Regions from separate parts of the Brevibacillus agri genome, predicted to be linked through region 4. Evidence: riboswitches for the same ligand, from Rfam matches in the RefSeq annotation. Region 4 holds a riboswitch; each other region holds the start of a gene.
The links. A riboswitch is a leader RNA that binds a small molecule or an ion and turns the genes downstream of it on or off. The one in region 4 is predicted to bind S-adenosylmethionine.

Region 1: linked by a shared signal. The riboswitch ahead of metK (methionine adenosyltransferase) and the one ahead of BA6348_RS12320 (homoserine dehydrogenase) in region 4 are both predicted to bind S-adenosylmethionine.
Region 2: linked by a shared signal. The riboswitch ahead of BA6348_RS03960 (MetQ/NlpA family ABC transporter substrate-binding protein) and the one ahead of BA6348_RS12320 (homoserine dehydrogenase) in region 4 are both predicted to bind S-adenosylmethionine.
Region 3: linked by a shared signal. The riboswitch ahead of metH (methionine synthase) and the one ahead of BA6348_RS12320 (homoserine dehydrogenase) in region 4 are both predicted to bind S-adenosylmethionine.

What each region holds. Positions count from the first base shown of each region.
Region 1 is NZ_CP026363.1:1,065,746-1,073,510, forward strand. It holds gene BA6348_RS05330 (SLAP domain-containing protein) at 1-288, shown strand, start outside; gene BA6348_RS05335 (SLAP domain-containing protein) at 332-1,327, shown strand; gene BA6348_RS05340 (S8 family peptidase) at 1,619-4,186, shown strand; SAM riboswitch class I at 4,391-4,491, shown strand; gene metK (methionine adenosyltransferase) at 4,624-5,835, shown strand; gene BA6348_RS05350 (polysaccharide deacetylase family protein) at 5,981-6,997, shown strand; gene BA6348_RS05355 (sensor histidine kinase) at 6,994-7,765, shown strand, end outside.
Region 2 is NZ_CP026363.1:764,461-772,225, reverse strand. It holds gene BA6348_RS03975 (nucleoside hydrolase) at 1-179, opposite strand, end outside; gene BA6348_RS03970 (ABC transporter substrate-binding protein) at 258-1,331, opposite strand; gene BA6348_RS03965 (hypothetical protein) at 1,653-2,003, opposite strand; SAM riboswitch class I at 2,223-2,325, shown strand; gene BA6348_RS03960 (MetQ/NlpA family ABC transporter substrate-binding protein) at 2,448-3,281, shown strand; gene BA6348_RS03955 (methionine ABC transporter ATP-binding protein) at 3,322-4,380, shown strand; gene BA6348_RS03950 (methionine ABC transporter permease) at 4,359-5,021, shown strand; gene BA6348_RS03945 (hypothetical protein) at 5,177-5,617, shown strand; gene BA6348_RS03940 (YxcD family protein) at 5,605-5,904, shown strand; gene BA6348_RS03935 (ABC transporter ATP-binding protein) at 6,112-6,987, shown strand; gene BA6348_RS03930 (siderophore ABC transporter substrate-binding protein) at 7,127-7,765, opposite strand, start outside.
Region 3 is NZ_CP026363.1:3,672,139-3,679,903, forward strand. It holds gene BA6348_RS18050 (bifunctional homocysteine S-methyltransferase/methylenetetrahydrofolate reductase) at 1-235, opposite strand, end outside; gene metH (methionine synthase) at 269-3,721, opposite strand; SAM riboswitch class I at 3,838-3,939, opposite strand; gene BA6348_RS18060 (YjcZ family sporulation protein) at 4,150-4,257, shown strand; gene BA6348_RS18065 (hypothetical protein) at 4,254-4,532, opposite strand; gene BA6348_RS18070 (hypothetical protein) at 4,746-5,240, shown strand; T-box leader at 5,284-5,544, shown strand; gene argS (arginine--tRNA ligase) at 5,621-7,336, shown strand; gene BA6348_RS18085 (erythromycin esterase family protein) at 7,673-7,765, shown strand, end outside.
Region 4 is NZ_CP026363.1:2,455,971-2,463,735, forward strand. It holds gene zwf (glucose-6-phosphate dehydrogenase) at 1-1,079, shown strand, start outside; gene BA6348_RS12305 (Gfo/Idh/MocA family protein) at 1,218-2,270, shown strand; gene BA6348_RS12310 (cyclase family protein) at 2,257-2,877, shown strand; gene BA6348_RS12315 (DinB family protein) at 3,094-3,609, shown strand; cobalamin riboswitch at 3,714-3,913, shown strand; SAM riboswitch class I at 4,379-4,486, shown strand; SAM riboswitch class I at 4,630-4,739, shown strand; gene BA6348_RS12320 (homoserine dehydrogenase) at 4,823-6,085, shown strand; gene BA6348_RS26685 (hypothetical protein) at 6,152-6,307, opposite strand; gene BA6348_RS12325 (CapA family protein) at 6,461-7,600, opposite strand; gene BA6348_RS12330 (VOC family protein) at 7,678-7,765, shown strand, end outside.

The sequences.
Region 1 (7,765 bases), 1.4 Mb from region 4:
CCGGTCAACTCGGTGCAAATTACCGGGTTTGATATCGGGAAAACGAAAGAAGGGCAACTGGTTGCCGCATTGCTGTTCCGCAACGGCCTGTCTACGGATTATCGTCCTGACAAGCTGAAAATCACGATTTCCGATACGGACGGCGATGTCGTGGCGCGAGGCGTTGTGGATGCCAGCAAGATTCGCGTGAAGCCGGGAAACAGCCGTCCGTGGCTGATCGTGTTCCCGCCGGAATTCGTGAAAAAACCGGATGCCAATCTGCGCAGATGGGTTCTTGACGTAGAATAGGCGCAAGAGCTCTCGATCGCAGAAATCAGGAGGAGGTTGACATATGAGTTGGTTATTGGAGAACTGGTTTGGCTCCAAGGAAAGCCTGGAGCAAGTACGTGAAGATATTCATGAGCATTTGCATAAAGAGTTTTACCTGGGGGTGTCGGGGATCGACAACCCGCAGCAATCGGCGAACCGGGTTGAGGCCAAAGAGCTGTTTCTGACGATGAACGGTCCTTGGGACAATCAACTGGAGGAGGCGGAGCAGGAGCTGCTGCAGTACGTCCACGATGAGCTGCCTCCGGTCGTTCGCGACGAGGTCGGCATTATTCCGTTCTACACACAGGTGACAGATGAAGGCTACCTGGTGCTGACGTACATTCGCAACGCGACAAACCGCAACGTGCTGTTGCAAAAGCTGCCGCTGACCCTCGTGACTGCTGACGGCGAAGAGGTGGCGAGAAAGACGTTTGACTTGATGGCAAACGGTCCTGTGGGCCACATGGCCAGCCGTCCGATGGAATTTATGTTCCGCTGGGAAGAGTTCGACCGCATTCCTGAGAAGGAAGTGCCGCTGACTCTGACCTATAAAAAGCCGGAAAAACGCCGCATCGAGGAGACCCAGGAGCTGAATATGGGCCTGAGTGCGGACGAACAAAGCCACTATACGCAAAAAGCGGCGGAGGAAGCTCCGGTGGAAAAAGGAAAGGTAGATTTGCAGGTCCTCGATATCAAGCCTACCGATGATAACGGCCTGAAGGTTGTCGTCGTATTCCGCAACGGACTGGAGAAGCGCCTGGAGTTTACCGAGGTGCCGATCATCGTTCACGACAAGGAAGGCGATGCGGTTGCCCGCGTCAGCTACACGCTCGAAAACATGAAGGTGGAAGCAAACAGTCAGCGCATCTGGGCGTTTGATATCCCGTCTTCTTCGATTAAAAAAGCAGAAGTAAACCCGGACGAACTGAGTGCCTACATTCCGCAGGCGCGTCAACGCAAAAAAGAAAAAGCATATGTAGAGCCTGCTACCGAAGACAACAAAGGCCTGCTGCAGTAATGGATGAACCCTTTTTGCCAATGGTGAAAAGGGTTTTTCTCCTGCCATAACGTTCCAAATCTTGGGGAAACAGGGTTGCTTTTCGCCCTTTTTATCCGCTATGCTAGGACGAGAAGCATAATACTTGAATACCTTTTTGAACGTACTGAAATGGATAAGCGCGAACATTTATTCATTTCGATACGTTAAGAAAACCTTCCACGACAGCGCATGCCCCTTTGTTTGAGCGGGCGGCGATAGAGGTTTTCTTGCTGCGCTAGTTGCAGGGGAAAGTAAGGAAGGACTGTGTTTATGAAAAAATCGATTCAAATAGCCGTGTCAGTTGCGATGCTGCTCACGCTTGTACCGCTGGGCGTGCGGCCTGCACTCGCTGCCGCGCCTGCTTCCAATGACAGCTATCTGAGCAATCAGTTGCACATCAGCCAGATCAAGGCCGACAAGGCGTGGCCTGTAGTCAACAGCAACCAGGCGATTACGATTGCCGTGCTCGATTCCGGAGCGGACTACAATCACCCTGACTTGAAAGGGAATCTGCTGCCGGGTGTCAATCTGGTCAACCCGGGGAAATCGGCGCAGGATGACAACGGGCACGGGACAGAAGTCATCGGGGTTCTCGCTGCAAAAGGCAACAACGGGATCGGGGTATCAGGGGTAGTCTGGAACGCCCGGATTTTGCCGATCAAAATTTTGAACAAAGATGCAGTGACGAATGTGGACATGATTGCGAAGGGGATCAATACAGCGCTCGACAGGGGAGCCAAAGTTATCCTGATGTCGTTCAGCAGCCTGTCCTATTCCCGCTCCTTGAAAGAGGCCATTGACCGTGCGGAGAGAAGCGGAGCCGTCCTCGTCGCTGCCAGCGGAAACGAAGCAAGCCGCGTCGCCTATCCGGCTGCCTACCCGACAGTCGTTGCGGTTGGGGCCGTGAATGGGAAAAACCAGGCGATTTATCAATCGAACACGGGGCCTGAGTTAAACATTGTGGCGCCGGGGCTTAACGTATATACGACGAAGCTGGGCGGAAAGTACGGATCGTTTTCCGGTACGTCAGCGGCAGCGCCTCAAGTGGCGGGAGCGGCGGCCCTGATTTTGGCCCGCTATCCAAAGCTGACGGCGCTGGATGTGAGGCAAATGCTTTACCAGACGGCTACAGACCTCGGCGAGAGCGGCTGGGACCGGCAAACAGGCTACGGATTGCTGGACGTGAACAAGGCAGTGCGCAGCGCGCTCTCCGGCGACTTTTTGGAGCCGAACAACTCTTTGCAGCGAGCCAAAGCATTCCCTATCGAACAGCAAATACGCGGCAACCTGGGGCCAAACGACACGGTAGACTGGTTTAAAATGGATGTGCCGTATGACGGAAAAGTCAGCTTTACGGCGACGATTAACTCCGGGGTATCCTCCGCCATGGCGGCTACCTTTTACCCGGAAAACCGAACGCCGATTACGCAGTATTTTGGAAACGGGGATACCGTTACCGTCCCGGCAAAAGCGGGCAGGATGAACATCAAGCTGATGCGAAACGGCGGCGTCAACTCGTTTGCCTACGTGCTGACGAGCAAGTTCACGATCAACCCGGACCGCAATGAGCCAAACGATACGATGGCGACGGCAAGGCCGCTGGTAGGCAACCAGATCAGCGTCACGGGCAACTTCCACCAGGAGGGCGACCAGGACTGGTTCTCCTACTACGTCCGCGAATACGGGCATATGGATGTGACGGTGACTCCCGACAACAAGCGGGTGGACCTGGTGCTTGCCATAGGAAAGCAGGAAACCGGAAAAAATACGGTTTGGGACCCGCTCTACGACAACGTCGATCGCGATAATCCGTCCGAGCGTGCGAGCAAGGAAGTCTCCCCGGGAAAATACTACATTCGGGTCAGCGAGTATCAGCAAAATGCGGTGAACGGCGAATATCGTCTGGATCTCGGGTTCACCCCGCTGAAAAAAGATTTGAACGAGCCGAATGATACGTACAGCAGGGCGTCGCCGCTAGCCGCCGGAGGGGTCATGACCGGAACGATTCCGACGGCTTCGGATGCAGACTGGTTTCAATTTACGCTCAATACAGACTCGTACGTCACGATTCGAGCCCCGTTTATTCCGGTATCCAGCGGTTTTCGCATCGCTCTTTACAGCGAGAAAAACATGAACTACGCGCTCGCTTCGACAAACGAAGTGGCTGAGCTGTCCGATCGGGGCAGCGAGATTTTCAGCCTGCGGTTGCCAAAAGGCAAGTATTACGTGCGCCTGAACAGCGGCATTCCGTTCAAGTACGATGCGTACAAATTGACAGTCACGCAGCAGCCCCTCGTTTCGGGGTATCGGGATATTTCCGACCATTGGGCGCGCACAGAGATCGCCAGGCTGAGCTCCAAAAGAATTGTCCAAGGCTTCGGCGATGCGACGTTCAAGCCTAACGAGGCAGTAACTCGTGCGCAGTTTGCCACAATGCTGCTGCAGGCGATGCGCGCAACCGGCTCGAAGGTAGCCAGCGCGTATTCCGGACGGGAAGTGTTTTCTGATTTGCCAAAAAAGCACTGGGCGTACAACACCCTTGGAGTGGCTTATCAGCTCGGAGTCTTGAAGGGGTATCCAAACAGTCAGATCAAGCCTGACCAAGCTGTTTCGCGGGCGGAAATGGCCGCGATGATCGCCAGGGCGAAGGGCGTGGCTCTGAACAGCAGCAGCGCACCGAGCTATCGCGATGTTCCGGCCGGCCATTGGGCAGCACCGGCGATCGGCGCTTTGACGGCAAGAAACTGGCTAAACGGATACGGTTCGCTCTTCAAGCCACAGGGCAGCGCTACGCGGGCCGAGGTTGTTGTATTAATCGCCAAATCGTATCAAGTGTAAGAAAAAATTTTCCGCTTTGCGTTCGACAGACGCATGGCATGGCTATATCGTCCTTGTGAAAACGCGGCTTCGATCACCTCAGACGCTTCCCGCAGGCGATTCCAACAGCGTTTTGTACAGGGCGATTTCGGCCAAAGAGGTGCTCTGGCAAAAGTCTATTGACACCACCTCAAAAAACAATTATTCTATAATCCGTAATGGATACTCTTATCCAGAGCAGGCGGAGGGACTGGCCCTATGAAGCCCGGCAACCGTCTGGAGCGGTGCTAACCAGCAGGACGGAAATCTGTTCTGGCCGATAAGAGGATGAAGGAAGCTAAAAGCGCTCAAACCTTTTCCTCCAAAAGATGGAAAAGGTTTTTTATTTGCGTTTACGTCGATAAAATCCTGACTCGGCTACCAAACTATTTGTATGAGGTCAAAGGAGGTATTTTCTCATGGCTTTGCAAAAAGGTCGTCGTCTGTTCACATCTGAGTCTGTAACCGAAGGACATCCGGATAAAATTTGTGACCAAATTTCCGACTCCATCCTGGACGCCATTTTGGCCAAGGATCCAAACGCTCGCGTAGCTTGCGAAACTTCCGTAACTACCGGGCTGGTTCTCGTAGCCGGTGAAATCACCACCAACACGTATGTGGACATCCAAAAGCTGGTGCGCGAAACGATCCGTGAGATCGGTTATGATCGTGCGAAGTTCGGCTTTGACGCTGACACTTGCGGCGTAATCACTGCGATCGGCGAGCAATCCGCTGACATCGCTCTCGGCGTAGACCAGGCTTTGGAAGCGCGCGAAGGCAAAATGACCGACGCTGAGATCGAAGCGATCGGTGCAGGTGACCAAGGTCTGATGTTCGGCTTTGCTTGCAACGAAACACCTGAGCTGATGCCGCTGCCGATCAGCATGTCTCACAAGCTGGCTCGCCGCTTGACTGAAGTTCGCAAAAACGGCACACTCGCCTACCTGCGTCCTGACGGCAAAACGCAAGTAACGGTTGAGTACGATGGAGACAAGCCAGTTCGCATCGACACCATCGTGATTTCGACTCAACACGCTCCTGAGACTACCTTGGAGCAAATCAAGCAAGACCTCATCGAACAAGTTATCAAACCAGTTGTTCCGGCTGAGCTGCTGGACGCTGACACCAAATACTTCATCAACCCGACTGGCCGCTTCGTAATCGGCGGACCTCAAGGGGACGCTGGTCTGACTGGCCGCAAAATCATCGTAGACACTTACGGTGGCTACGCTCGTCACGGCGGCGGCGCGTTCTCCGGTAAAGATCCGACAAAAGTAGACCGCTCCGGCGCTTACGCTGCTCGTTACGTAGCGAAAAACATTGTGGCTGCTGGCCTGGCTGACAAATGCGAAGTGCAAGTGGCTTACGCAATCGGTGTAGCGCAGCCTGTATCCATCGCTGTTGATACTTTTGGTACAGGAACCGTTTCCGAAGAAGATCTGGTGAAACTGGTGCGCAAACACTTCGACCTGCGTCCGGCTGGCATCATCAAGCAGCTCGACCTGCGTCGCCCTATCTACAAACAAACAGCGGCTTATGGCCACTTTGGACGCAATGACCTGAATGTTCCTTGGGAGCAAACAGACAAAGCAGAAGTTCTGAAGCAAGAAGCTGCGCAACTGGCAAAATAAGAACGACAAAGAAAGAGCCTGGTAAAGCTACTGGGCTCTTTTTTTATTACGGGGAAAAATTTTCCAGTTATTGGTGGGCTTTAAGCGAAGGGAAAATGTAGGACTGTGTCGAATCTCCTAGTGAGGAAGTAGAGGAGGGGTTTCTTTGCCGAACAAAAGGCTCTTCCTGACCGTATTTGTTATTTCTTTATTGCTGGTTATGTCTGCATTGGGGATTGGTGAATTTTACCAATCAAAAAAGAATGCCCAAAAAGTGCAACCTTTTCCCCAAGTAGATACGTCTATAAGCATAAGCGAGGCGGAAATTGCTGAGCCAAACGTCACGCAGAACGAAAAAGCAACGGTAAAGCCGAAAAAGTGGTATAACAATCAGGTAGTCGTCCTGACGTATCACCATGTCACGGATGCATCAGGCCAGCGCTACGTCATTTCGCCTGAGCAATTTGCAAAACATATGTCGTTTTTGCACGAAAACGACTTGCAGCCGATCTCGTTGGATGAGTTTTTGCATTTTGTGGATACAGGGAGCTTGCCGACCGAAAATGCTGTCCTGATTACCTTTGACGACGGCTATGAGAGTTATTACACGAAGGCTTTTCCCACCTTACGTACATACGGCTACCCGTCAGTGAACTTCGTGATCGCAGGGCGCTTGCGAGATGTAGCCGATCGAAAACGGGAGAACATGACGACGCCACTTACGCGTCAACAAGTCATGGAAATGCTTCACTCTGGGCTGGCTGATATCGGTTCGCATACGTACAGCCTGCACGAAGAGGAAGCGCGGAATGAATGGGGAGAGATGGGGCCAGAGACGGCTCCCGTCTATTTGCAGGATTTACAACGACTAGAAAATGAGAAAGAATACAGGGATCGGCTCTACGTTGATTTCAGTATGTCTCGTGCAGGCTTGAACAAATGGATGGGCCGGGAGATAAAAACGATTTCATTGCCTTTTGGCTACACGAATCCCATCGTACTGGAGACAGCGCGACAGGCAGGCTACGGATATGTCTTTACTTCTACACCCGGTTTTGTCAAAAGGGGAGTAGATCCGTTCGCCATTCCACGAAATGATGTGGGCCTGCGAGATGTAGATGAGGTCAAACTCCATCAGTTGTTCACGAAAGCGAAAAAAGAGTTCGAAGGAGAGCAATCATGAACAAAGTGATCGACATCAGCGTGCTGGATGGGGTGATTAAGAGAACCATTGAAACTGTGGAAACGAGTAAAACCCAAATTTTTGATATAGCCGAAAGTGCCAGACAGCAAGGCAACTCGTTGAAGTTTGACTTGCACGAGCTTCGGCAGGAAATCTCGAAGGTCATCCAAAAGGTCGATGCGCTGGAGCTGGCCTATCGAAAGTCGCGCAACAGGCTCGTTCAGGTAAGCCGCAACTTCCACATGTACACGGAAGACGACATTCGCATCGCCTACGAGGAAGCGAGCCGGATACAGGTGGAGCTGTCCATCTACCGCGAGCGGGAAAACAACCTGAAGCGCCGTCGCAACGACCTGGAGCGACAGTTGCGAACGCTGGAGGAAACGATCGACCGCGCCGAGAAGCTCGTTTCCCAGATGAGTGTCGTGCTCGGCTACTTGACTGGCGACCTGAGCAAGATCGGAGAAGCGCTGGAATCGGCCAAACAGACTCAATTGATGGGGCTGAAGATCATCCAGGCCCAGGAAGAGGAGCGCAAGCGTGTCGCACGCGAGATTCACGACGGACCGGCCCAATCGATGGCAAACGTCGTGCTGCGCTCTGAAATCGTGGAGCGGATGCTGAAAAACGAGCGCATTCTGGAAGCGCAAATGGAGCTTCACGAGCTGAAGGAAATGGTTCGCCTGAGCCTGGCTGACGTAAGACGGATTATTTTTGACCTTCGCCCAATGGCTCTTGATGACCTCGGACTGGTGCCCACTCTGCAAA
Region 2 (7,765 bases), 1.7 Mb from region 4:
GCTCCCACTTGCAGGAAATCGAGAATTTTGCACGTATTTTCTGTCGCTTTGCCAAGGGATACGTTGCCGTTTACGGTAGTGATTCCGATCAATTCACATTGACCGCTCTTGATAGCCAAAATAATTCCCAGCGCGTCATCAATTCCGGTATCGACATCAAGAATGATTTTTTGCTCCACGAGTGGTCCTCCTTCAGTTGAAACAAACAAGGGTATATCCGCCTGACGTCTATACCCTTGTCCTGTTTCAAGCGCTTGTTATTGGGTAATTTCGCGATTCCAGCGATCAATCCACGCCTTGGAATGCTCGTTGACGAACTTCATGTCCAGCTTGCGCAGCTTGTTCACTGTCTCTTCGCCGTAAGTCACGCCTTTTGCTTCATCGGCTGTCAGCTCCACAGACGTGTTTACAGGAGAGTCTACTTTTGCTTTCGCTGTTTTCTCCTGAACTTCCTTGCTCAACTGATAGTTGATGAAGTCCTCGGCCAGTTGCTTGTTTTTGCTGCCTTTGACGATGTTGACGGTGTTCATTACGGCGTAGCCACCGCTTGCCGGAGCGACGAATACCGCTTCTGGCACGGCTGCCTGGATGTCTTTGAAGTACATTTCCATGATCGGACCCACTGCGATTTCTTCCTGGCTGAACATGTTCACGTACTCGGAAGTTTTGTCGTAATACTTCACAACGCCTTTATTCGCTTCTTTCATTTTTGCAAACGCCTGGTCTTCGTTAAACTCTGCGCTACCTGCTACCATCGAAGCGCTGTCGAGAATCATCGGGCCTGTGGTGGACGTGATGTTCGGCAGTGTCAGCTTGCCTGCCAACTCAGGGCTCCACAGGTCTTTCCAATCTTTGATCTCGGTTGTGACCAGCTTCGGATTGTAGGCAATCCCGAATTGTCCGATCGTGTAGGCTGGACCGTAGTCCTCGCCCAGCGGCGCTTTGGCGATATCGTAAATCTGGTTCAGGTTCGGAATGCGACTGCGGTCGATTTTTTCAAATACGCCGCTGTCGATTCCTTGCTGCGCATAGTAGTCGGAGAGATAGATCAGATCGACGTCGGAACTGCCTTGGCGGATTTTGTTCAGACGCTCGGCGTTGTTTCCGATTTCGAGCACGATTTTCACGTTGTGCTCTTTTTCAAATGGTTCGTAGATTTCTTTGCGGAAAAAGTCTTCAGAAAAGCCCCATGTAGAGATTACCAGCTTTTGCGGCTCGCCTTTGGCAGCTTCGCCTGCTGCTCCCTCCTGCGGTTTGTCGCTGCTGCCGCAGCCTGCAAGCACCAGAGACAGCATGGAAGCAGAAAGTATTCCTGTCAGCATTTTTTTCATCGTAATGTTCCTCCCGTTCGGCTTATAAATGACGAATGATTCCATCTCATAGAATGAAGTGTTTTCTCGTTTTTATACTGCGTGTCGTGAAACCCCCTACTGTTTCCCTCGTTCGGTGATTTTATTCATCAACCACCCCCTTTGCCAAGCGTTGAGAAGCTGAAAAAGAAAAAAGAAAAGCACCCTTGAATAGAACGATACATTCTAAACAAGAGCACTTTTCTTCGTAAACAAAGAGAAGCGACACCCGTTTCACACCATTTTCACGGTCTTCCCTTGAGATAAATCAAAAGGGAAAATCCGAACGAATGGGGCAAGTATTTAATTTTCCGAGCCGCTCACAATCACATTCGTGATCGCCCACTGCGTAGGCGCGTCATAGTCTCTTAGCACAGCTTCCAGCTTCAGACCCATCTCTTCTTCCAGCCGTTCTTTCAGTTTCCTCTTATAAAGAAGAGACATGCGAAAATCGACTTCGAGCTTCAGGGCCGGGGCTTCGCCTTCAAGCGCGGCAGAGCGCGGTGAACGGCGATGCTTGGCGTGGAAGGTAATCAACTGATTCTCAATGGTCACTCTCAGCAAAGTCGTTCCAAATCCGAACAACTCTTTCGCTATCTCATTATAAATGGCAGACAGCTTTTTTCTCGTTTCATTCGTGTCTGTTAAACTCATGACATCACCCGCGAGAGCTGTTATCGGATTCGTTGCTCCCATTATACATATGATTTCTGGCTAGAGCAAGCAAACATTCGTATTTAGATCATTTTTACATTTTTCAGTCAAAAATTCGTTCGGAAAAACAATTGACAGGTCGAAATCGGCAAGCTATAATCCAACTAACCTAATATGAATTGTAGGCAATTTGCTTTGACCGAATTTCATAAGCCACTTCTCTTATAAAGAGAGGTCGAGGGACTGGCCCTATGACACCTCGGCAACCTATCCCACCGATATGGTGCCAAATCCAGCGGAAATCAATTCCGACAGATAAGAGAGGCATTGACGACTGTGAATGTTGCATGCGCAGTTACAAGCCTCTTCTTAGCGGAAGAGGCTTTTTGTTTTCCCGGTTACTATTTTCAAGATATACAAACACCAAAGAAAAGGGGAATTTTCATGAAAAAGACAGGCTTATTTCTCACTTCGCTTCTGCTAGCTGCTTCTCTCGTTACGGCGTGCGGCGGCAAACAGGAAGCGGCTCCCGCAAACGGTGGAGCTGCTGCTGAACAGCAAACCAAAATCAAGGTCGGCGTGACAGGCGGCCCTCACGAAGAAATTTTCAACAAAGTAAAAGAAGTCGCCAAAGGCCAAGGAATCGACGTGGAGCTGGTTGTGTTCAACGACTATGTGCAACCGAACCAGGCTCTCGATAAAGGCAATCTCGATATGAACAGCTTCCAGACCATCCCGTTCCTGGCCAAGTTCAATCAGGACCACAAAACCAAAATCGTCGAGATCGGCAAAGGCGTAACCTTCCCGATGGGGCTCTACTCCACCAAGCATAAAAAAGTAGAGGACATCCCGGAAGGCGGCGTGGTCGGCATCCAAAACGACCCGACGAACCGCGCCCGCGCTCTGTTGCTCTACCAGGCTGCCGGACTTATCAAGCTCAAAGACGGCGTGAAAGACAACGCGACTCCGCTGGACATCGTGGAAAATCCGAAAAAACTGCAATTCAAGGAGCTGGAGGCAGCGTTTTTGGCTCGCTCGCTCGGCAACGTGGAAGTCGCTTCGATCAACACCAACTTCGCCATGGAAGCAGGCTATTCGCCGAAAAAAGACGCGATCTTCTCGGAAACGTCTGATTCTCCTTACGTCAACATCATCGCCGTCAGAGAAGCAGACAAAGACAACCCGACCTACAAAAAGCTCGTGGACATCTACCGCTCGGAAGAAGTGAAGAAGTTTATCGACGAACACTTTGAAGGAGCCGTGCTGCCGTCCTGGTAAAAACATGCCGGGAACAACCGACAACAAGGAGACACTCGTGATGATACAGCTAACTGATATTCATAAAACGTACAAGGTAGGAGCCAGGCAGGTCGAAGCCTTGAAGGGCGTATCTCTGAACGTGGAAAAAGGGCAAATCTACGGCGTGATCGGCTTTAGCGGAGCGGGGAAAAGTACCCTGCTCCGCACGATCAACCTGTTGGAAAAGCCGACGAGCGGCTCCGTAGTCGTCAACGGGCAAAATCTGCTTGAGCTGAAGGAAAAAGAGCTGCGCCAGGCGCGCAAAAAGATCGGCATTATTTTTCAGCACTTCAATCTGCTTTCCTCCTACAACGTCTTTGACAACGTGGCGGAAATATTGCGGATGAACCGAGTGCCAAAGGACGTTATCAAGCGCAAGGTAGAAGACTTGCTGCGCCTCGTCGGTCTGGCGGACAAGGCAAACGCCTATCCTTCCCAACTGTCCGGCGGGCAAAAGCAACGGGTAGGCATTGCCCGGGCACTCGCCACCGATCCGGAAATTTTGCTGTGCGACGAAGCGACATCTGCTCTCGACCCGCAGACGACCGAATCGATCTTGGAGCTTTTGCTCGACATTAACCGCAAGTTCAATCTGACAATCGTGCTGATTACCCACGAAATGCAGGTTATCAAAAAAATATGCGACCAGGTCGCGATCATGGAAAACGGCGTCATCATCGAGCAAGGGACTGTGCTTGATATTTTCAGCAATCCGCAGCAGCAGACGACGCGCAATTTCATCAAGACGATTTTTGACGATGAAGTGCCGGGTGAAATTTTGGCCAAAATCAAGCCGTCCGGGCCTGTCTCGAAAATACTTCGCGTAGCTTTTCGCGGGGATGCCGCGCTCGATCCGGTGCTCGGCACGCTGTCCGCGCGTTTTCCGGTCAGCACCAACTTGCTGTACGGCTCGATTACTTCCATTAAAGGAACGGCGCTGGGCATTCTGCTGCTGCATATCTCCGGGGAGGAACGGGCGATTGAGGACGGCATTGCTTTTCTGCGCGAATCGGTTTACAGAGTGGACATCGTCGAACGAGAGGAGGGCACGCACTCATGGACCGCCTTACTGAAATGATTCCTGTCTTCGGACAGTCCTTGCAGGAAACTGTCATCATGGTGGGCATCGCGCTGTTCATTGCGACGCTCATCGGCATTCCGCTGGGGATTCTTCTCGTCGTTACCCAGGGCAACCATCTGTTTCCGAACAAATTCATCTACCACGCACTCAATACGATCATCAACATCGTGCGCTCGCTGCCTTTTATCATCCTGATGGTCGCGATCATCCCGTTCACCGAGCTGATCGTCGGTACCTCCATCGGCATCGAGGGCGCCATCGTCCCGTTGATCGTCTACACGGCTCCTTATATTTCCCGCTTGATGGAGACGGCGCTGCACGACGTGGACCGCGGCGTCATCGAGGCGTACCAGGCCATGGGAGCCTCGCGCCGACAAATTATTTTTCGCATCATGCTGCGCGAGGCAAGACCGGGCATCGTGCTCTGCCTGACGATTGCCACCATCGGCCTGATCGGCGCGACCGCGATGGCCGGAGCCGTCGGAGCGGGCGGGCTGGGCGATCTGGCGCTGCGCTACGGCTACCAGCAATGGGATATCGAGGTCATGATAATTACCGTCATCATCCTCGTCGTTTTGGTGCAACTGATCCAGTCGCTCGGCAACTGGGCGGCTCGCAAACTGAAAAAAAGCGCATAGCGAGAAAGCCCTTGGCTGCTGCTGCACGTCAGGGGCTTTCGTTTTGTTTTCTTCTTCCATCCAGCAATGTTCACCGAATGTTTGGTGGAAAAGCTCCAAATATTCATGTACACTTATATGTAACTCAATGAATAGAGAGGGGCTACTCAAATCACATGAAAAAACTCATCATGCTGTTGGTCGCCGTTATGCTCGTACTCGCTCCTGGCGGATTCACAGATCACGCCGATGCAAAAGGCTACAAGTCTGGCAAAAAGTCGTTCAATTCCAATACAGCTCCAACGAACACGCAAACTCCAACCAAAGCCGATTCGAATGTAAATGCCTCTACCAATAAAAGCACGACAACCAATACACCGGCAACTGCTGCTCCGACCAAAAGCAGCGGCGGCTTCATGAAAGGCCTTCTCGTCGGTGGACTGGCTGGATTGCTGTTCGGTAGCCTGTTTGGCGACATGGGAGCTTTGGGCGCAATCTTCGGCTTCCTGATTAACATGCTGGCGATTGTGGCTGTGATCGTCCTGATCCGCAAAATCTTCGTCTACTTCAAAACGCAACGCGCGAAGAAACAGGAACTGAACGCATGGAAAAGATAACATTTTCGGAGCAAATGCTCATCAACGCCATCTGCCTGCATGTGGCGAGCAAAAAGCAAGTTCAGCCGCAAGACGTAGAAGTTGAGCTGATGTGGGACGAAGACTACGGCTTTTCCGCTGAAGTTTACGCCAACGGTCGCAAGCAGGTGTTCGTCGAGATCAACCTGATCGAAGCCATCCGCTTCTATCTGGAGACGCAAATGCAACGCAACCCGTACTCTGCGGGTATCGAGCTGGTACTGGATGACGAGGAAGGCATCATCGCCCACATCACGTACCAAAGCTAGTCGCCTATTTTCATAAGCTTGTTATTCCCAAGCCAATTTGCTCACACTAGAGAGCAGGTTGGCTTTTCTCATGCCTCGATTGCACGCGATCAAGCGATCAAGTATTGAAATTGCCTGCATTCCGTTATATACTTTAATGAAAATGATTATCATTGTCTGCTTTTACTCATACATGTACATACTTTCCTATAAAGGAGTTGGCCTATTGTGGAACGCTTATACACGCAAAAGCTGGACATCGGTTACGGCGAGCTTTCCATTGTCAAAGACCTGAATATCAGCATCCCTTCCGGCAAAATCACCGCGCTGGTCGGCGCAAACGGCTCGGGCAAATCGACTATCCTCAAAACATTGGCCCGGATCATGAAGCCGTCAGGCGGACAGGTGTTTCTGGACGGGAAGTCGATCCATCAGCAGTCGACCAAAGAAGTCGCCAAGCAACTGGCGATTCTTCCGCAGAACCCAACTGCTCCCGATGGATTGACCGTGTCTGAGCTTGTTACCTACGGCCGCTTCCCGCATCAAAAAGGCTTCGGCTCCCTGACCAAAGAAGATAAGGAAATCGTCCAATGGGCCATTTCCATGACGGGTATGGTCGACTTCTACGACCGTCCTGTAGACCAGCTCTCCGGCGGTCAACGCCAGCGCGCCTGGATCGCCATGGCTTTGGCGCAAGGGACCGACATTCTGTTCCTGGATGAGCCGACCACCTTCCTCGACATGGCACACCAGTTGGAAGTGCTCAAGCTGCTGCAAAAGCTGAACGAGGAAGAAAACCGCACGATCGTCATGGTCGTCCACGATTTGAACCATGCGACACGCTACGCCCAGCACATGGTGGCGATCTCTCGCGGCACCGTCATGGCAGAAGGTACTCCGGCAGAAGTCATGACTCCCGAGATGCTGCGCAAAGTATTCAACATCGAAGCGGACATTTTGACCGACCCGCGCACAGGCGTGCCGCTTTGCCTCCCTTACGAGCTGAGCCATGCCGTTGAAAACAAGCAACCTGCATCCAGCCTAGTTCAACCAGCCGCCCAAGCGGTACAAGAAGAAGAACGCAAGCTGGTCGGCACTCGTTAATTTTCTCTATCATCGACAGCACAAGCCATTCTCCTGATCGGCCAAAAGGAGAATGGCTTTTTTGGTGCAAAGAAAAACAAGCAAGCAGCCCGGGGCTTGATCTGCCCCGGGCTGCTGCCTATCTGTCAACGAGGTTTGATTACCACTTGATGTCTTTCAGGATTTCATCAGCCATGTTCGCTGTAGACACCAGTCCGCCACCGGACAGGTACCAGTAGTTGGCATCCAGGTAAATGATGTTGCCGTTTTTGAACGCTTTGGTGTTTTTCACCAGGTCGTTTTCTACCGCTTCTTTTGCTGCAGCAGAAACGCCTTGGTTTCCGGAGATTACGCCGCGGTCTACGACAAACAGGTAGTCAGGGTCTTTCTCTGCCACGTACTCAGCCGATACGCTTTGACCGTGTGTTGAAACTTCAATGTTTTTGTCTACAGCAGCAAAGCCAAATACGTCATGCAAAATGCCGAAGCGGGAACCAGGACCGTAAGCGCTCAGCTTGCCTTCGTTCACCAGAACGATCAGCGCGTTTTTGCCGCTTGCAGTCGCTTTTTCATTCAGTTGCTTGATAGAGTCGTTGATTTTTGCCAGTTCTTCGTCTACTTGCGCTTCTTTGCCGAAGATAGTGCCGAGAGTTTTCATGTTCTCGGTGAAGGACTCCATGTACTTGGTCGTATCTACACCCAGGAAGATGGTTGGGGCGATTTTGTTCAGTTCTTCATAAGCGTCTTGCTGACGGCCGGAGATGAAGATTACATCCGGTTTCATCGCGTTGATTTTTTC
Region 3 (7,765 bases), 1.2 Mb from region 4:
AGCGGCTGAGCGCGTCGCGGTTCGCCGAAAACGTATTCGTCTCCAAAAGGCGCGCCCCCGCCTGATAGTACGAGGCATGAACCTCATGCACCACGCGCGGATTGGATAAACACAATTCTTCAAAGCTGACGCCAACCGGGGCACCCAGCGCATGTAGCTGGGTCGCCATGGCTCCGTCTCCGACCAGCAGGTGATCTTGCAAATAGTCCCGTAAGTCTTTCTTGCTCGTCGTCAACTCAATCCCTTCTCTCCCATTTCATTAGACGATCTATACTTCAAACACCGACGGACCCGCGTTAAAGTAGCGCGCTTCCGGGTGGGCAAATACCATCGCGGAGACAGATGCTTCCGGCTCCATCATGAAGCCTTCTGTCAACTGAACGCCGATATCCTCTGGCCGCAGCAGACGGAACAACTGCGCCTGGTCCTCCAGATTCGGGCAAGCCGGATAGCCGAACGACACGCGAATGCCTTGGTAACGGGCACCGAAGCGCTCCAGCATGGTCATCTCCGCCGGATCGGGAATCCCCCAGACGTCGCGCATCATGTGGTGAATCCGCTCGGCGAACGCCTCCGCCAACTCCAGAGCGAGCGCCTGCAAGACGTGCGAGCGCAAATAGTCGCCGCGCTCCTTCAGTTCCGTCGAACGCTCGCGGATACCGCCCCCTGCCGTCACAGTCAAAAAGCCGACGTAATCCATTTCCTTGCTCTCGACCGGGCGCAAGAAATCAGACAGACACAGATGCGGTTCCTCCGGCTGGCGCGGGAACGAGAAGCGCTCCAGCACTTTGCTGTGATCGTTTGGATCGTAGACGATAATATCGTTGCCGTCCGCTTGCGCCGGGAAAAACTGGTACACGCCGTGCGCAGTAATCGTTCCGCGCTGCTTCGCTTCCTTTAATAGTTCCTCGACCACGCCGTACAGCTCCAGCACTTTTTCGTCGCCCGCTTCGAGCAGCTTTTCCACATTGCCGCGCACGCCCAGATGCTTGCCGAGCAGCATGCGCAAGTTCAAGTACGGCTGCAAGTGGCTGATCGGGTATTGGCGCAGCACATGGCGGTCGCAATCCGGCGGCAGGTGGATCGGAACGGTTCTGCTGATGGCCGAACGCGCCGGGAGCGGAGCTTTTTTCTCCTGCACGACAGGCTGTGCAGCAGCGGCAGCAGCCGCTTCGGCCAAATCCTGCTGTTCCGCGATCAGCCGCTCGCGCTCCTCCGGGTTTTGCAGACGGTTGACGAGATCGAGGCCGTCCATCGCGTCTTTGGCGTACAGCACAACCCCGCGGTATTCAGGCGCAATCCGGTTGGAGGTGAACTTGCGGGTCAACGCCGCCCCTCCGACCATCATCGGCACGTCGATTCCCGCCGCACGCAAGTCCTGTGCGGTAATGACCATCTGCTGGGCCGACTTCACCAGCAGCCCGGACAGGCCGATCGCATCCGGCTTCTCTTTGCGGCAGGCGGCAATCAGTTGCTCAGGCGGCACTTTGATCCCCAGGTTCACGACGTTGTAGCCGTTGTTGGCCAAAATGATCTCCACCAGATTTTTGCCGATGTCGTGCACGTCGCCTTTGACGGTCGCCAGCAAAATTTTGCCTTTCGACGCGGAATCGCTCTTTTCCATGAACGGCTCCAAAAACGAGACGGACGCTTTCATGACTTCCGCGCTTTGCAGCACTTCCGCAACGATGAGCTGGTTGCCGTTGAACAGACGGCCGACCTCTTCCATCCCGGCCATCAGCGGACCGTTAATGATTTCCAGCGGCGTGTACTTTTCCAGTGCCAGCTTCAAATCGTCGACCAGGCCGTCCTTCGAGCCTTCCACCACATAGCGGGCCAGCCGCTCTTCCAGCGTCAGCGAGGAAGCTTCCACGCGCACTTCTTTTTTCTTCTGGCGGTAAAACTCCGTAAAGGCTGCCAATGTCTCGTCGTTTGTTTCAAACAGCAGCGCTTCCGCCAGCTTGCGCTCGTCCTCCGGGATCGAAGCGTAGCGCTCCAGCTTCTCCGTATTGACGATGGCAAAATCAAGTCCGGCGAGCGTCGTATGGTACAAAAACACCGCGTTGAGCACTTCGCGTCCCGCTGGCGGCAAACCGAAGGAAACGTTGCTGACGCCAAGAATCGTCTTGCACTGTGGCATCGCTTCTTTAATGAGGCGAATCCCCTCCACCGTCTCCCGCGCGGAGCCGATGTACTGTTCATCTCCCGTCCCTACCGGAAAGACGAGCGGGTCAAAAATGATATCCTGCGGCGGGATGCCGTACTGGTTGACCAATATGTCATAGGAGCGCTTCGCGACCTCAAGCTTTTTCTCGCGGGTGATCGCCATTCCGGCTTCCTCGATCGTCCCGACGACGACGGCCGCCCCGAACTTGCGGATTAGCGGAGCCACTTCTTCAAAGCGCTCCAGTCCGTCCTCCAGGTTGATCGAGTTGAGAATCGCTTTTCCCTGGGAATAACGCAAGCCCAGCTCCATCACTTTCGCGTCTGTCGAGTCGATCATGAGCGGAGCCTTGACCTTTTTCACGACGAACTGCAAAAACTTTTCCATGTCCGCATACTCGTCGCGATCCGGGTCAGCCAGGCAAATGTCGATGACGTGCGCCCCGCGCTTCACCTGGGCGCGGGCGATGTCGGACGCTTCCTCGTACTGCCCTGCTGCGATCAGATCGCGGAATTTTTTCGAGCCGATGACGTTCGTGCGCTCCCCGACCAGAAGCGGGCGATTGTCGTCCTCGACGTAGACGACCTCGATGCCGGATACGGCACTGACCGCCTGCTCTGTTGCCTGGCGCGGCTTGCAGTCTTTGAGCGCCTCCGCCATTGCCCGGATGTGGTCAGGCGTCGTTCCGCAGCAGCCGCCTGCCACGTTCAGCCAGCCTTGCTCGGCAAAAGCGCGCATTTTCGCAGCAAGTCCTTGCGGCGTCTCGTGGTAGTGCCCGTTTTCGTCCGGCAGCCCGGCGTTTGGATAGCAGCTTACCCCACATTGGGCCAAGCCGGACAACGTGCGCAGATGGTCGCGCATAAATTCCGGCCCTGTCGCACAGTTCAGGCCGATCGTCACGGGCTTCAGGTGCTCAAGCGAGATGTAGAACGCTTCAATGTTTTGCCCCGCCAAAGTCGTACCCATCGGCTCGATCGTTCCGGACAGCATCACCGGCAGTTCTACGTTCAGTTCTTCAAACGCCTGGCGAATGCCGATCCCGCCTGCCTTGACGTTCAGCGTATCCTGCGACGTCTCCAGCAACAGGACGTCCACCCCGCCGATAATCAACCCTTTTGCCTGGCGGTAGTACGACTCCACCAGTTCCTCGAAAGTGACGCCGCCTGTCAGTGCCAGCGTTTTCGTCGTCGGCCCCATCGCCCCCGCCACGTAGCGCGGCCATTCGGCTGTGGAGTAGGCATCGACTGCTTCCTTCGCCAGACGGGCAGCGGCGATATTGATTTCCAGGTCCTTGTCCGCGACATCGTATTCGGCCAACACGACCGAAGTCGCCCCGAATGTATTGGTCTCCACGATGTCCGCTCCCGCTTCCAAATATTTTTCATGGATGGAGCGAATCACATCGGGCCTGGTCAAATTCAGCAGCTCGTTGCAGCCGTCGTACGCTTCGCCGCCAAAATCATCGGCGGTCAGGTTCGCCTGCTGCAGCATGGTGCCCATCGCACCGTCCAGAATCAGAATTTTCCGGGAAAGCTGTTCGCGAAAAGTGGGTTTCATTGACGTGCTCCTTTTCTCCCTTGCGTCGGTTTATTCTCAGCCGTTTTTTGCATCAAAAAATCCTCTTCTTTGAAAGAAGAGGATTTGTCCGCGGATACACTTGCGCCTGAACCATCCTCTCATCTTTCAAAGCACGTAGCTTTGCTGGAATTGGCACCGGATTTTAACCGGTTGCCGAGGCTTCATCAGGCCAGTCCCTCTGCCTCTCTTGATAAGAGTTGTTACTATGCTATTCATTTTTTGCTTTCAGGTTTGATGTTTGAAAGTATCTTAACACCGCGAAAAGTCTTCGTCAATTGAGAATTTGTCTATTCTTTACACTCTTCCCGCTCTTCTGCGCCCATTTTTGCGCATACCGGGCATTCGCCCACGCCAATCTGTGCGTTCGTGTATAGACTGTAGCATAACGGAAAGGAGGGGGAACAAACGTGAGTACATCTTACTGCGGACACGGCATCTTTGGAGACAGCTTCGCATTGGTGCTCGTACTGTTTATCCTGCTGGTCATTGTCGGGTGTTCGAACGACGACTGCTAAGTAAATGACAGGAAGAGGCTATCCCCCTTGCCTTGGCTTGAAGGGATAGCCTCTTTTTTCATGTCATGGACAGTGCGATCGCAGCCAGACCGCCTGCCGTAAAAGGCGACGCGCTCACGCTTGTCCACCTGGACGGTCAGGACGTCATACGGGACAGGCTTGCCGTTTTCCATCCGCTGGTCGCTGACGTTCATCCACGTTCTGTTGCGCCAATGCTCATCCGCATAAACCTCTGTCGCCTGGCGCTCGTAAACGTCGGCTTCTTCCCCCACCATCGTTTTCCAAAAGGCTTGCGCGACTTTTTCTGCTGCCGCAGGCGCGACCGTTGCCTTCTCGCCGCCATTGATCCAGCTACGGGCTTTTTGTGAGAAGCATCGTTAGTTAACTTTTTTCAACAGGATGGCACTTGACCGCTCTGCCTTCATTGTCAGAGCGAAACGCTTTTGCTATCATGAGGCTACCCAAACCGATGAAAGGAACGATCGACAATGGACGCTCTGCTCGCGCGTGAAAAGGACGAATTTCTGTCCTGTATAGAAACGATAAAAGAACTGGAAAGCTCCGAATTTGAAAGCTACTCCATCGTAAAGCATACCGAAACAGGAGAACATTATTTGCGCTACTTTTTGTCCCATATCAACCTGTCGGAAGGGGGCCGCAGGGACAACTACGATCACTTCCTGCCGATTGACTCCGATGACGTCCTGGGACTGATGTTCGGCGAGCAGCCGTACCGCTTCCCGGAAAACTGGCGCTCCCCCTACCTGCGCAGCGGCAACGACAATCGGCTCATTCCGTTTGATCCATCCGAGAACTACGATCTGGACGAGGAGGCGGCGGCCGAGCTGGCGATGGTGGAGCAACTGGAGCTTTACAAGCAGCAGTGGATGAACGCGGAAACTATGAGCGCGGAAGAAAAAGAAAAGCTGACGAAGCAATATTTCGCCGAGCTCGACAAGATTTTGAAAAAAGCCGAAGAGTAAGTTGCATCCTGGCACCAAAAACGGCTATAATGCTAGAGAAACAAGCGAATCGTTGATGAGGAAAGTACTCCTGGAATGAGGCTGTAGCGAGTCGGGGATGGTGGAAGCCCGATGCCGAACCACGCGAGGAAGCGCCCCTCGGAGATGCGGCCTGAACATCCGGCGAAGCAAATCGCGCCCGGATCGCGTAGGGTTTTGCCGGGCCTGCCCGTTACAGCAGCACAAAGCGGTTTTTGCCTGATGCACGCATGCAGGCGAAAACAACAAGAGTGGCACCGCGGGAGCACAACCTCTCGTCTCTTTTATCCAGGAGACGCGGAGGTTTTTTTGTTTTCTTTTGCGTCCCTTAAGCTTTTTCCCATTTTGAAAGGAGAATCACAATGAGCTACAAGCACCAAGTCGCGGAAAAAATCGCCGCTGCCCTCACCTCTCTCGGTGTGGACACCTTCCCAACAGAAACAGTTTACGGCATGCTGGAAACGCCGCCAAACCCTGCGATGGGAGATATCGCCTTCCCTTGCTTCCAGCTCGCAAAAGCGCTCCGCAAAGCGCCACCGATGATCGCCACAGAGCTTGCCGAAAAAATCGAAGGAGCGCCACTGCGCTCTGCCCAAGCAGTCGGCCCTTACGTCAACCTGTTTCTCGATCAGGAAAATGTGGCGGCGCAAGTGATCGGAACGATCCTTGAGCAAGGCAGCGCCTACGGCAGCAGCCAGGTAGGCCAGGGCCGCAAAGTGCCAATCGACCTGTCCTCGCCGAACATCGCCAAGCCGTTTTCCATGGGCCATCTGCGCTCTACCGTGATCGGAAACGCGATTGCGAACATCATGGAAAAACGCGGTTACCAGCCTGTGCGCATCAACCATTTGGGCGACTGGGGCACGCAGTTCGGCAAACTGATCGTCGCCTACCGTCTGTGGGGAGACGAGGAAAAAGTAAAAGCCGAGCCAATCAAGGAGCTGCTCAGCCTGTACGTGCGCTTCCACGAAGAAGCGGAAAAAGACCCGACTCTGGAAGACCAGGGCCGCGAATGGTTCAAAAAGCTGGAGGACGGCGACGCAGAAGCACAGCATCTGTGGAAATGGTTCCGCGACGAATCGCTCAAGGAGTTCATGAAAATTTACGAGCTGATGAACGTCTCCTTCGACTCCACGCACGGCGAAGCTTTCTACAACGACAAGATGGATCGCGTCGTCACCTTGCTGGAAGAAAAAGGACTGCTGACCGAATCGGACGGCGCCTTGGTCGTCAACCTCGACGAGTACAACATGCCGCCGTGCCTGATTAAAAAATCGGACGGTGCGACGCTGTACGCGACGCGCGATCTGGCTGCCGCCCTGTACCGCCACGAGACGTACGACTTCGCCAAAGCGCTCTACGTCGTCGGAAACGAGCAGCGTCTCCACTTCCAGCAACTGTACAAGGTACTGGAAAAAATGGGCTACGCCTGGTCCGCCGACATGCACCACATCCCGTTTGGCATGATGCTCAAGGACGGCAAGAAAATGTCCACCCGCAAAGGAAAAGTCGTTTTGCTGGAGGAAGTATTGGCACAAGCGATTGCCGACGTGCAAAAAGTGATCGAGGAGAAAAACCCGACGCTCGCGAACAAGGAAGAAGTTGCCCGCCAGGTTGGGGTCGGCGCTGTCATTTTCCACGACCTGAAAAACTACCGCCTGAACGACATCAACTTCTCCTGGGAAGAAATGCTCACCTTCGAGGGCGAAACCGGACCTTACGTGCAATACACGCACGCCCGCGCCTGCTCGCTTCTGCGCAAAGGCAACTACCAGCCGCAAACGACAGCGAGCCTCGTACCAGGCGCTTTGGACAGCAAGGAAGCATGGGCGGTCATCACCTTGCTGAACGGCTTCCCTGAGGTGATCGAACGGGCCAGCGACAACTTCGACCCGTCGCAAATCGGCAAGTACGTCATCGACCTCGCGCAGTCGTTCAACAAATTCTACGCCAACGTCCGCATTCTCGCGGAAGAAGAAGACGTGAAAGCTTCCCGCCTCCAGCTCGTGGCAGCGGTGGTGGCCGTGTTGAAAGAAGGGCTGCGCCTGCTCGGACTGGCAGCGCCAGAGGAAATGTAGGAAGCGCCGTTCTTTGACGCATGATCTGACCCAAAAGCCGGAAGCCTGCCTTGGCAAAAGGTGGCCCCGGCTTTTGCTTTTGGATGAAAAGCGCCTCGCGGGTAGTTGACTCATTTGTTTCGTGCCCTTTTTTCCAGCCTGTGCCATAATAGGAGAGGAAAGCAAGAAGGATGTGGCAAATACGGGCAACGGGCAGATTCCTTCCGTTTGACACCCCGGCTTAAGATAGCGGCTCCCCCGCAGGAACGCCTTGGCTCCACTCGGCAACAAACACATCCCGCTGTTCACACCTGGTCGCAAACAGGCGACCTGCCACAGAAAGCGAGACGGTAAACGATGAAAAAATTTCTTTTGCTCGCCACAAGCTTGCTGCTCGTGCTGAGCGTATTGACAGCCTTCGAGGCGAAGGCGGCAAGCGCACTGCCATCG
Region 4 (7,765 bases):
AGGGCTGGAAGCGCCTGATTATCGAAAAGCCGTTTGGGCGCGACCTGCAATCGGCCGAAGACTTGAATCAGAAGCTGACGAAAGCTTTTACCGAAGAAGAAATTTACCGCATCGATCATTATTTGGGCAAGGCCATGGTGCAAAATCTGGAGGCGCTGGAGTTCGCCAACCCTGTGTTTGCCGCGCTGTGGAACAATCGGCACATCGCAAACGTGCAGATTACAGCCAGCGAGACGGTCGGAGTGGAAGAAAGGGCAGGCTTTTACGAGCAGGCCGGAGCACTCCGCGACATGGTGCAAAACCACATGCTGCAAATGCTGATGATGGTCGCCATGCACATCCCCAAGCGGATTACGGCAACCGATATTCGGGCACAAAAGCGCAAGGTGATGGAGGCAGTGCGGCCGCTGAAAATAGAAGAGGTGGCGCAAAACGTCGTGCGCGCCCAGTACAGTGCCGGGCAAATCGGGGAGACGCCTGTTGTTGGCTACCGGGACGAGCCGGGGGTATCGCCTGCGTCCATGACGGAAACGTATATCGCAGCGCGCGTTTGGATCGACGACCCGTTTTGGAGAGGCGTGCCTTTTTACATTCGCACAGGAAAGCGGCTGAAGGAAAAAGCGACCCGCATCGTCATCGAATTCAAAAACCCTTTGGAGCGGCTGTACCGGGAGCAGCAAGAAAAGACATTGCCCAACCTGCTCATCATCAACGTCCATCCCGAAGAAGGAATCGCCTTGCAGTTGAATAGTAAGAATCCGGCCAATAGCGGAAAAATTGAGCCTGTCACGGTTGACTTCAGCGCAGGCCACCAGGACGTGCCAGAGGCGTACGAACGACTGCTGTTCGATGCGCTGCGCGGCGATTCCACTTACTTCGCCCACTGGAACGAAGTGCGGCTGTCGTGGAAATGGGTGGAGCCGATCCTTGCCGCCTTCGAACGCAATCTCGTTCCGCTCGTCTCGTATGAGGCAGGTTCACACGGTCCGGAGGCCGCGCGTGATTTGCTTCGGGAAGAAGGATTTTCCTGGTGGCTAGATCATGTAGAAGAACGTGAGCTGGAGCCAGTGCATCGGTAGTGTGTGCAGAGGGAGTGTCGGGCGCACGAGCGAAAAGGCTACGTGCCCAACCCGGCCCCTTCGACCAGCCAGCGAAAAACTGCCTGCAAATCCCACGACTTTCGGCCAATCAGCCCAAAAACAAGGGGGAAGCGATTCATGCGATTTGGCGTAATCGGTACCAACTGGATTACAGAAGAGCTCATCCAGGCAGGCCATACGGTAGAGGGCTTTTCCCTGCAAGCTGTTTGCTCGCGAACGCTCGAGCGCGCCAAGGAATTTGCGGCCAAGTTCGCGGCTCCTTTTTTCTACACGAATCCCGCAGAGATGGCGGCGAGCGGACAAATCGACGCCGTCTACATTGCCAGCCCCAATTGCTTTCATGCCGAGCAGGCCATCCTGTGCATGAGCTTGGGGCTGCACGTCTTGTGCGAAAAGCCGCTCGCCTCGAATGCGGACGAAGTAGAGGCGATGCTTGCGGCGGCGAAAAAGCATGATGTTCTGCTCATGGAAGCGGTCAAATCGACCCTCGTGCCGAACTTTTTTACGATTCAGGACCATTTGCCCAAGCTGGGGAAAATTCGCCGCTTCATCGCCAGCAATTGCCAGTATTCCTCCCGTTACGATGCGTATCGCGCGGGCGAGGTGCTGCGGGCTTTTGACCCGGCTTACTCCAGCGGAGCCTTGATGGATATCGGGATTTACTGTCTCTATCCGGCAATCGTTCTGTTTGGCAAGCCGGAGCAGGTCAAGGCAGAAGGAGTTGTGCTGGCGTCAGGGGTAGACGGAGAAGGCAGCATTCTTTTGAAGTACGAAGAGATGGACGCCATCCTCAGCTTTTCCAAGATTACCACCTCCTATCAGCCAGCGGAAATCCAGGGGGAGGACGCCACGATGGTGATCGATAAAATCAATCACCTGACGCGCATCGAGATTCGCTACCGAGACGGCAGGATCGAGGATGTGACCAGGCCCCAGACGCCGAAGGCGATGCACTACGAAATCAGGGAGTTTATCCGGCTGGCTTCGGCGGGCGCCAGAGAGTCGGCGACCAATTCACATGCAGCCTCCCGATTGACGATGGAAGTCATGGACGAAGCGAGAAGGCAAATCGGCGTCGTCTTCCCGGCCGATTTGCGGCGCGGAAGCAAGCATCCGGAGACAGGGAAGAACGAACAAAACAGGGAGGCGAAACGCGATGAAAATGTTTGATGTGACCGCACCTATTTTTGAAGGGATGACGGTGTACAAAAACAAGCCGGAAAAGCAGCCGAAGATTTTGTCTGCAACAAACGGCTACGTGACCGAGTCGAGAATCGACATGGATGTGCATTCTGGCACACATGTGGACGCGCCGCTGCACATGGTGAAGGACGGGGAGACGTTTGAAAGCATTTCGCTGGAAAAGCTGGTAGGAAACTGCCGCGTACTCGACCTGACGCATGTGGAAGACAAGATCGGGCGAGCCGAGCTGGAAGGTTACGACATTGCGTCGGGAGAGTTTGTCCTGTTTCAAACGAAAAATTCGTGGGAGGATGCTTTTTCGTTCGAGTTCGTCTATTTGGCACAAGACGGCGCAGCGTATTTGGCGGAAAAAGGCGTGCGCGGTGTCGGCACGGATGCATTGGGGATTGAGCGCAGCCAGGAAGGACACCCAACCCACAAAACGTTGTTTGGCGCAGGCGTGATCGTGATTGAGGGCTTGCGGCTTCGCGAGGTGCCCGCAGGAAAATACTTCATGGTTGCTGCCCCGTTAAAGCTGGTCGGCACAGACGCTGCTCCGGCAAGGGTGCTGTTGTTTGAGGGCTGGCAGGGATGAAGGTAAATAAAGCGTTCGCAGGGGGGAGCTGCGGGTTCGGGTACGGGTTCGGGCACGGATACGTATGCCCAACTGCTTTGCGCGACAGAGGGTCTGGCTTGCTATCCCTTTAAAACGGCCGTGATGTTACCACAGAGCATCTGAAAACCGGATGCTCTAAGAAAAGGCCAGACAGCAAAGGAATGACCGTTCCCAAAATCAAAGGAGGCGAAAAGCATGCCAAGTCGACCAAATCGCGAGGAATACGGGGAGTATTTTGCCTACTATGTCGAGCAAGTGCCAGAAGGCGAGTTGACAGCCGTACTGGCGAAGCAACTGGCGCAGACCGTCGAGATGTATGCCGGGCTTACCGAGGCGCAAGCGGAGTATCGCTACGCGCCGGGCAAATGGACCGTAAAAGAAGTGTTGGGGCATCTGATCGATACGGAGCGGATTATGAGCTACCGCTTGCTGCGAATTGCCCGGGGAGATCAGACACCGCTCGTCGGATTTGACGAAAATGCGTATGTTGCGCAAGCTTTTTTTCAGAAACGCGACCTGGCCGATTTGCTCGAAGAATATCAGGCTGTTCGGCAGTCGACGCGCGCTCTGTTGCGGGGAGTGGCAGAGGAGGCGTGGACGCGAACAGGGACGGCCAACGGCAACAAACTGTCCGCACGCACTTTGGCCTATGTCATTGCCGGGCATGAGGCCCATCACTGTCGCATATTGCGGGAAAGGTATTCACTGTAGACGGTATGCAAAAGCGAACCGCGTTGATTTGATTCGTCCCTTTCGCTTGTTTATTCTACCATTTTCAGGAAAAGTAGAATAGAATGGTAGTAACGATTTGCAAAATTGCATACGGGGGAACAGGTTCCTTGCGGCGATTCGCTGCTAAGGATAATAGGGAAGCTCGGTGCAAATCCGACACGGTCCCGCCACTGTAAGAGGGGAGTTTCGCGCACACAGGCCACTTGTCCAGCCGCTGGACAGGGAAGGCAGCGCCAGACGATGATCCCGAAGTCAGGAGACCTGCCTGTTTCAACAACACTGATGGACCTACGGGAGATAGGGAGGTGTTAGAGGACTCGCCATACTGGCAAACGGACAAGGATGTCTATTGCTTGCCTGCGCATTTTCTAACGATCGGATCTCGTTTCGATCAGTAGAAAATGCGTCTTTTGTTTTGGGGAGAGGAAATCGGCGCTGATTGACCGTGAGCAACTCAAAGGAGGGAGCAGCATGGTTCAGCTTTTCATCTGTCAATGGTGCGGTTATGTCGAAGAACGAGAGCTGTCGGGGGAAAGCGAGGAAGGGCTGGTCCGTTGCGTTTGCTGCAGTACGGAGGAAGTCGAAAGCGTTTTTGCCAGGTGAAGGCGACCGTACATTCGGAACGGTTGTCCCGTTTTTGGCCGTATCTGAACCGTTTCTGACCGCATCTAGCCTGGTTAAAAACGAAAAAGAATTTTGTTGACGAATGCTTTGGAATTTCTTAGAATAGGCTCAACAGCAAACAAAGTTCTTATCCAGAGAGGTGGAGGGTCTGGCCCGATGAAGCCCGGCAACCGTTGCGTAGTGCGACAAGGTGCCAATTCCTGCGGGGCGTTTTCGTTCCGAAAGATAAGAAGCGGGTACATCGTAGCAGTTATGACGAACCTTCTTCTTAGCGAAGAAGGTTTTTTGATGTTTCCGCTCAACAAAGGCTTTCTTTTCCAATAAGCTTTTCGCTTGGCCGCTTTCTCGACGAGAAAGAGCAAAAATTCATAGTTTTCTTTATCCAGAGAGGCGGAGGGACTGGCCCGATGAAGCCCGGCAACCGTCACACAGCTTGTGACAAGGTGCCAATTCCTGCAGGGCGGAAGCGTCCTGGGAGATAAGGAGAAGGATTTCGTTGATGCCAAAACCTTCTTCTTAGCGGGAAGGTTTTTTCTTTTTACGAAAATATTGCTATGAGGTGGTAGAAATGAGCGCAGGTGTAGTCAAGGTAGGGCTGCTTGGATTGGGAACAGTAGGGGGCGGCGTCATCAAGACGATTCGTTCGCAGCAGGAGAAGATGGCTGCGAGATTGGGCAAGCGAATCGAAATTGTCAAAGCATTGGTCCGCGATTCGGAAAAAGAACGGGCCGTTCAGGTAGATCCCGCGCTTTTGACCACGGATTTTGAGGACGTGTTGAAAAGCGATGTGGACATTGTCGTCGAGGTGATGGGGGGCGTCGAGCCGACGTATGACTACGTCCGTGCCTTGATCGAAAAAGGCTGCCACGTGGTGACGGCGAACAAGGAGCTGCTTGCCAAACGCGGCACAGAGTTGGTCGATCTGGCAAACCGGCATCAGGTCCATCTGGCCTATGAGGCGAGCGTGGCAGGCGGCATCCCGATTTTGAGCGTGCTGCGACAGTTTTTGCGCACGAACGATATTCAAGGAGTGCGCGGCATTCTCAACGGTACGACGAACTTCATCCTGACGAAAATGGAAGCGGAGCAGCTCCCCTATCAGGAAGTGTTGAAGCAAGCGCAGGAGCTGGGGTATGCGGAAGCCGATCCGCGCTCTGACGTGGAAGGATTCGACGCGATGTACAAACTGTACATTCTCGCGCAGCTTGTGTACGGAGAATCGCTGCCGCTTGCAAATGTCGTGCGCAAAGGGATTGCCGATTTGTCTCCTGGTCACATCCGTATCGCAAACGAGCTGGGCTACCGGATCAAGCTGATTGCCCAGGCGCACAAAACAGAGCAAGGAATCCGGCTCTCGGTTCAGCCGACCATGCTGCCTGTCGCTCATCCGCTGGCGCAAATTCAGGATGCTTTCAACGCTGTTCAGCTTTCCGGAAACATCGTAGGCGATCTGCTGTTTACGGGCAGAGGCGCAGGCGAGCTGCCGACGGCAAGCGCCGTTGTCGAGGATTTGGCTTATTTGTTGACGCAGCCGTTTACCCCGCATCCGGCCTGGAAGGAAAAAACGGCCGAAGCGCAGCCGAGTCAATGGCAGGACGAGCGCGTGCTGTGTTATCTCGAAGGCTCATGTCTCGCTGCGACGCCTGATCGCGTCCTGCATTTCTTGCGCGAGGCGGGCGTGACGGTGACGAAGCTGAAAGTCCAATTCGATCTGGGCGGAGTATTGCGCGCGGGGTTGATCGTAACAGGGATTCGCGAAGAGCACGAGGAAGTGCTGAAAAGCGATTTTGGCCTGTCCGTCCGCTGCTTCCCGCTGCTGGAAACGGCATAACCCGAAAAAGCGGCGCAAAAGAAAAAACGGGCAGGCAGCAAGGACGAATGCCAGATGGATGGCGTCCTACTGCCTGCCGTTTTTGTCCGAATGCTTGGGGGGATCAGGGGCGGAGCCGTTTTGCTGGTTTCCCGGGAAGACGGCTTTTTCCCATTTGGTCATGAAATAGCCCGAGAGCAGAAAAACGCCAATGGCTGCTACGGTAATGATGGCTCCTGTCATGCTCTCCCTCCTTTTGCTCGTAAAAGCGGTCTTGCTATGGTTTACGAATAAGGCTTGGAGAGGTTTCAGCCAAAAGAACAGGGATGCGCCCGTTTTTTCATGAGCGGCTTCCGGCTGAAGTGGCGAATAGGACGGGGGTTATACTATGCCATGCTAACTTCCCCGCACGCGGCCCTCTGCGTCAATCTGGACGTTTTCCGAGAGCGATTCGATTCGCTTGCGCAAAGCGGCTCCATCTGTGGCGTTCATCGGCACGGCTTGTCCCAGTTCGGCGTGGAACGGAAGCATTGTCAGGTCGCAGGCGGCGTTTTTCGTACAGCTTGCTTGCAGCACCATCGTTTCCCACGTTTTCGGCTCGGTCGAGCGCGTGAAAATGAAGTTGCCCAGGCTGTAGGCGATCCATTTGCCGCGATACTGCTCAAAGCCTTGCAGCACGTGCGGATGGCCGCCGACGATCAGGTCAGCGCCTGCGTCGATGTACGCCTTGGCGAGTTCTTTTTGATGATCGACGGGAAAGTCTTCGCGCTCTTTGCCCCAATGGGCGATCACGACGACGAGATCAGCCTGTGCTTTCGCCTGCTCGATGGCTTGGACGGCCAAGGCGGGGTCGTAGGTTCCCGCCAGTCCCGGCCCGTTTTTTTGCGCGAACCAGCTCACTTCCGGTATGACCCGGCTGAATCCGAGCACGGCGAGCCTGATGCCGTTTTTCTCCACAAAAACAGGCGCGAAGGCGCGGGTGGCATCGACTCCGCCCCCGACATAGGCGATCCGGTGTTCCTCCAGCGCGGCGAACGTATCGAGCAAGCCGTCTACGCCCTGATCCATCGAGTGGTTGTTCGCCAGATTGACCGCGTCGATTCCGGCGGCCTGCATGGCGGGCGCAGCCAAAGGGGACGACTTGTAGACGTACGCTTTGTTGTCGGCGGGAGTCCCTCTCGTCGTAAGCGGCGTCTCCAGGTTGGCGATGGTGTAGTCATCCTGCAAAAAAAGCGAGCGCACATGCGTGAACGGGTAGTCGTAGCCTTTTTCTAGCAAAACGTTTTCCACATTTCCTGCCATCATGACGTCCCCGACAAAGCTGAGCCGGACAGTCGGCTCCGGGGCAGCGACCGGCTCTGGTGCGGGAGTGGCTTTGGGAGCCTCGTGCTTGCCGAGCGCAGTGAAGCCGAGATAAGCGCCTGCCCCGAGGACGGCGAGCAAGCTGAAAAGCAGCGTATTTTTCCCTGCCCGAAGCCACTTTGGTTTTGTCTGTCTTCGCCGGGAGCGTCTCCGGCTGTGATTCGTCTCGTTCATGCTTCTCCTTTCTTCGCTAACGAAAAGCTGCTAAATTTTGCTATGATAAAGGTAATTACGAAAAGAGGCGAAAAAAGATGCAATTATCCTTTGACCATCTGGTTCATTTTGTCCATCGTCCGCCCGCAGAAGCAGCGCGGCTGTTTCGCGAAGCCGGATTTCACG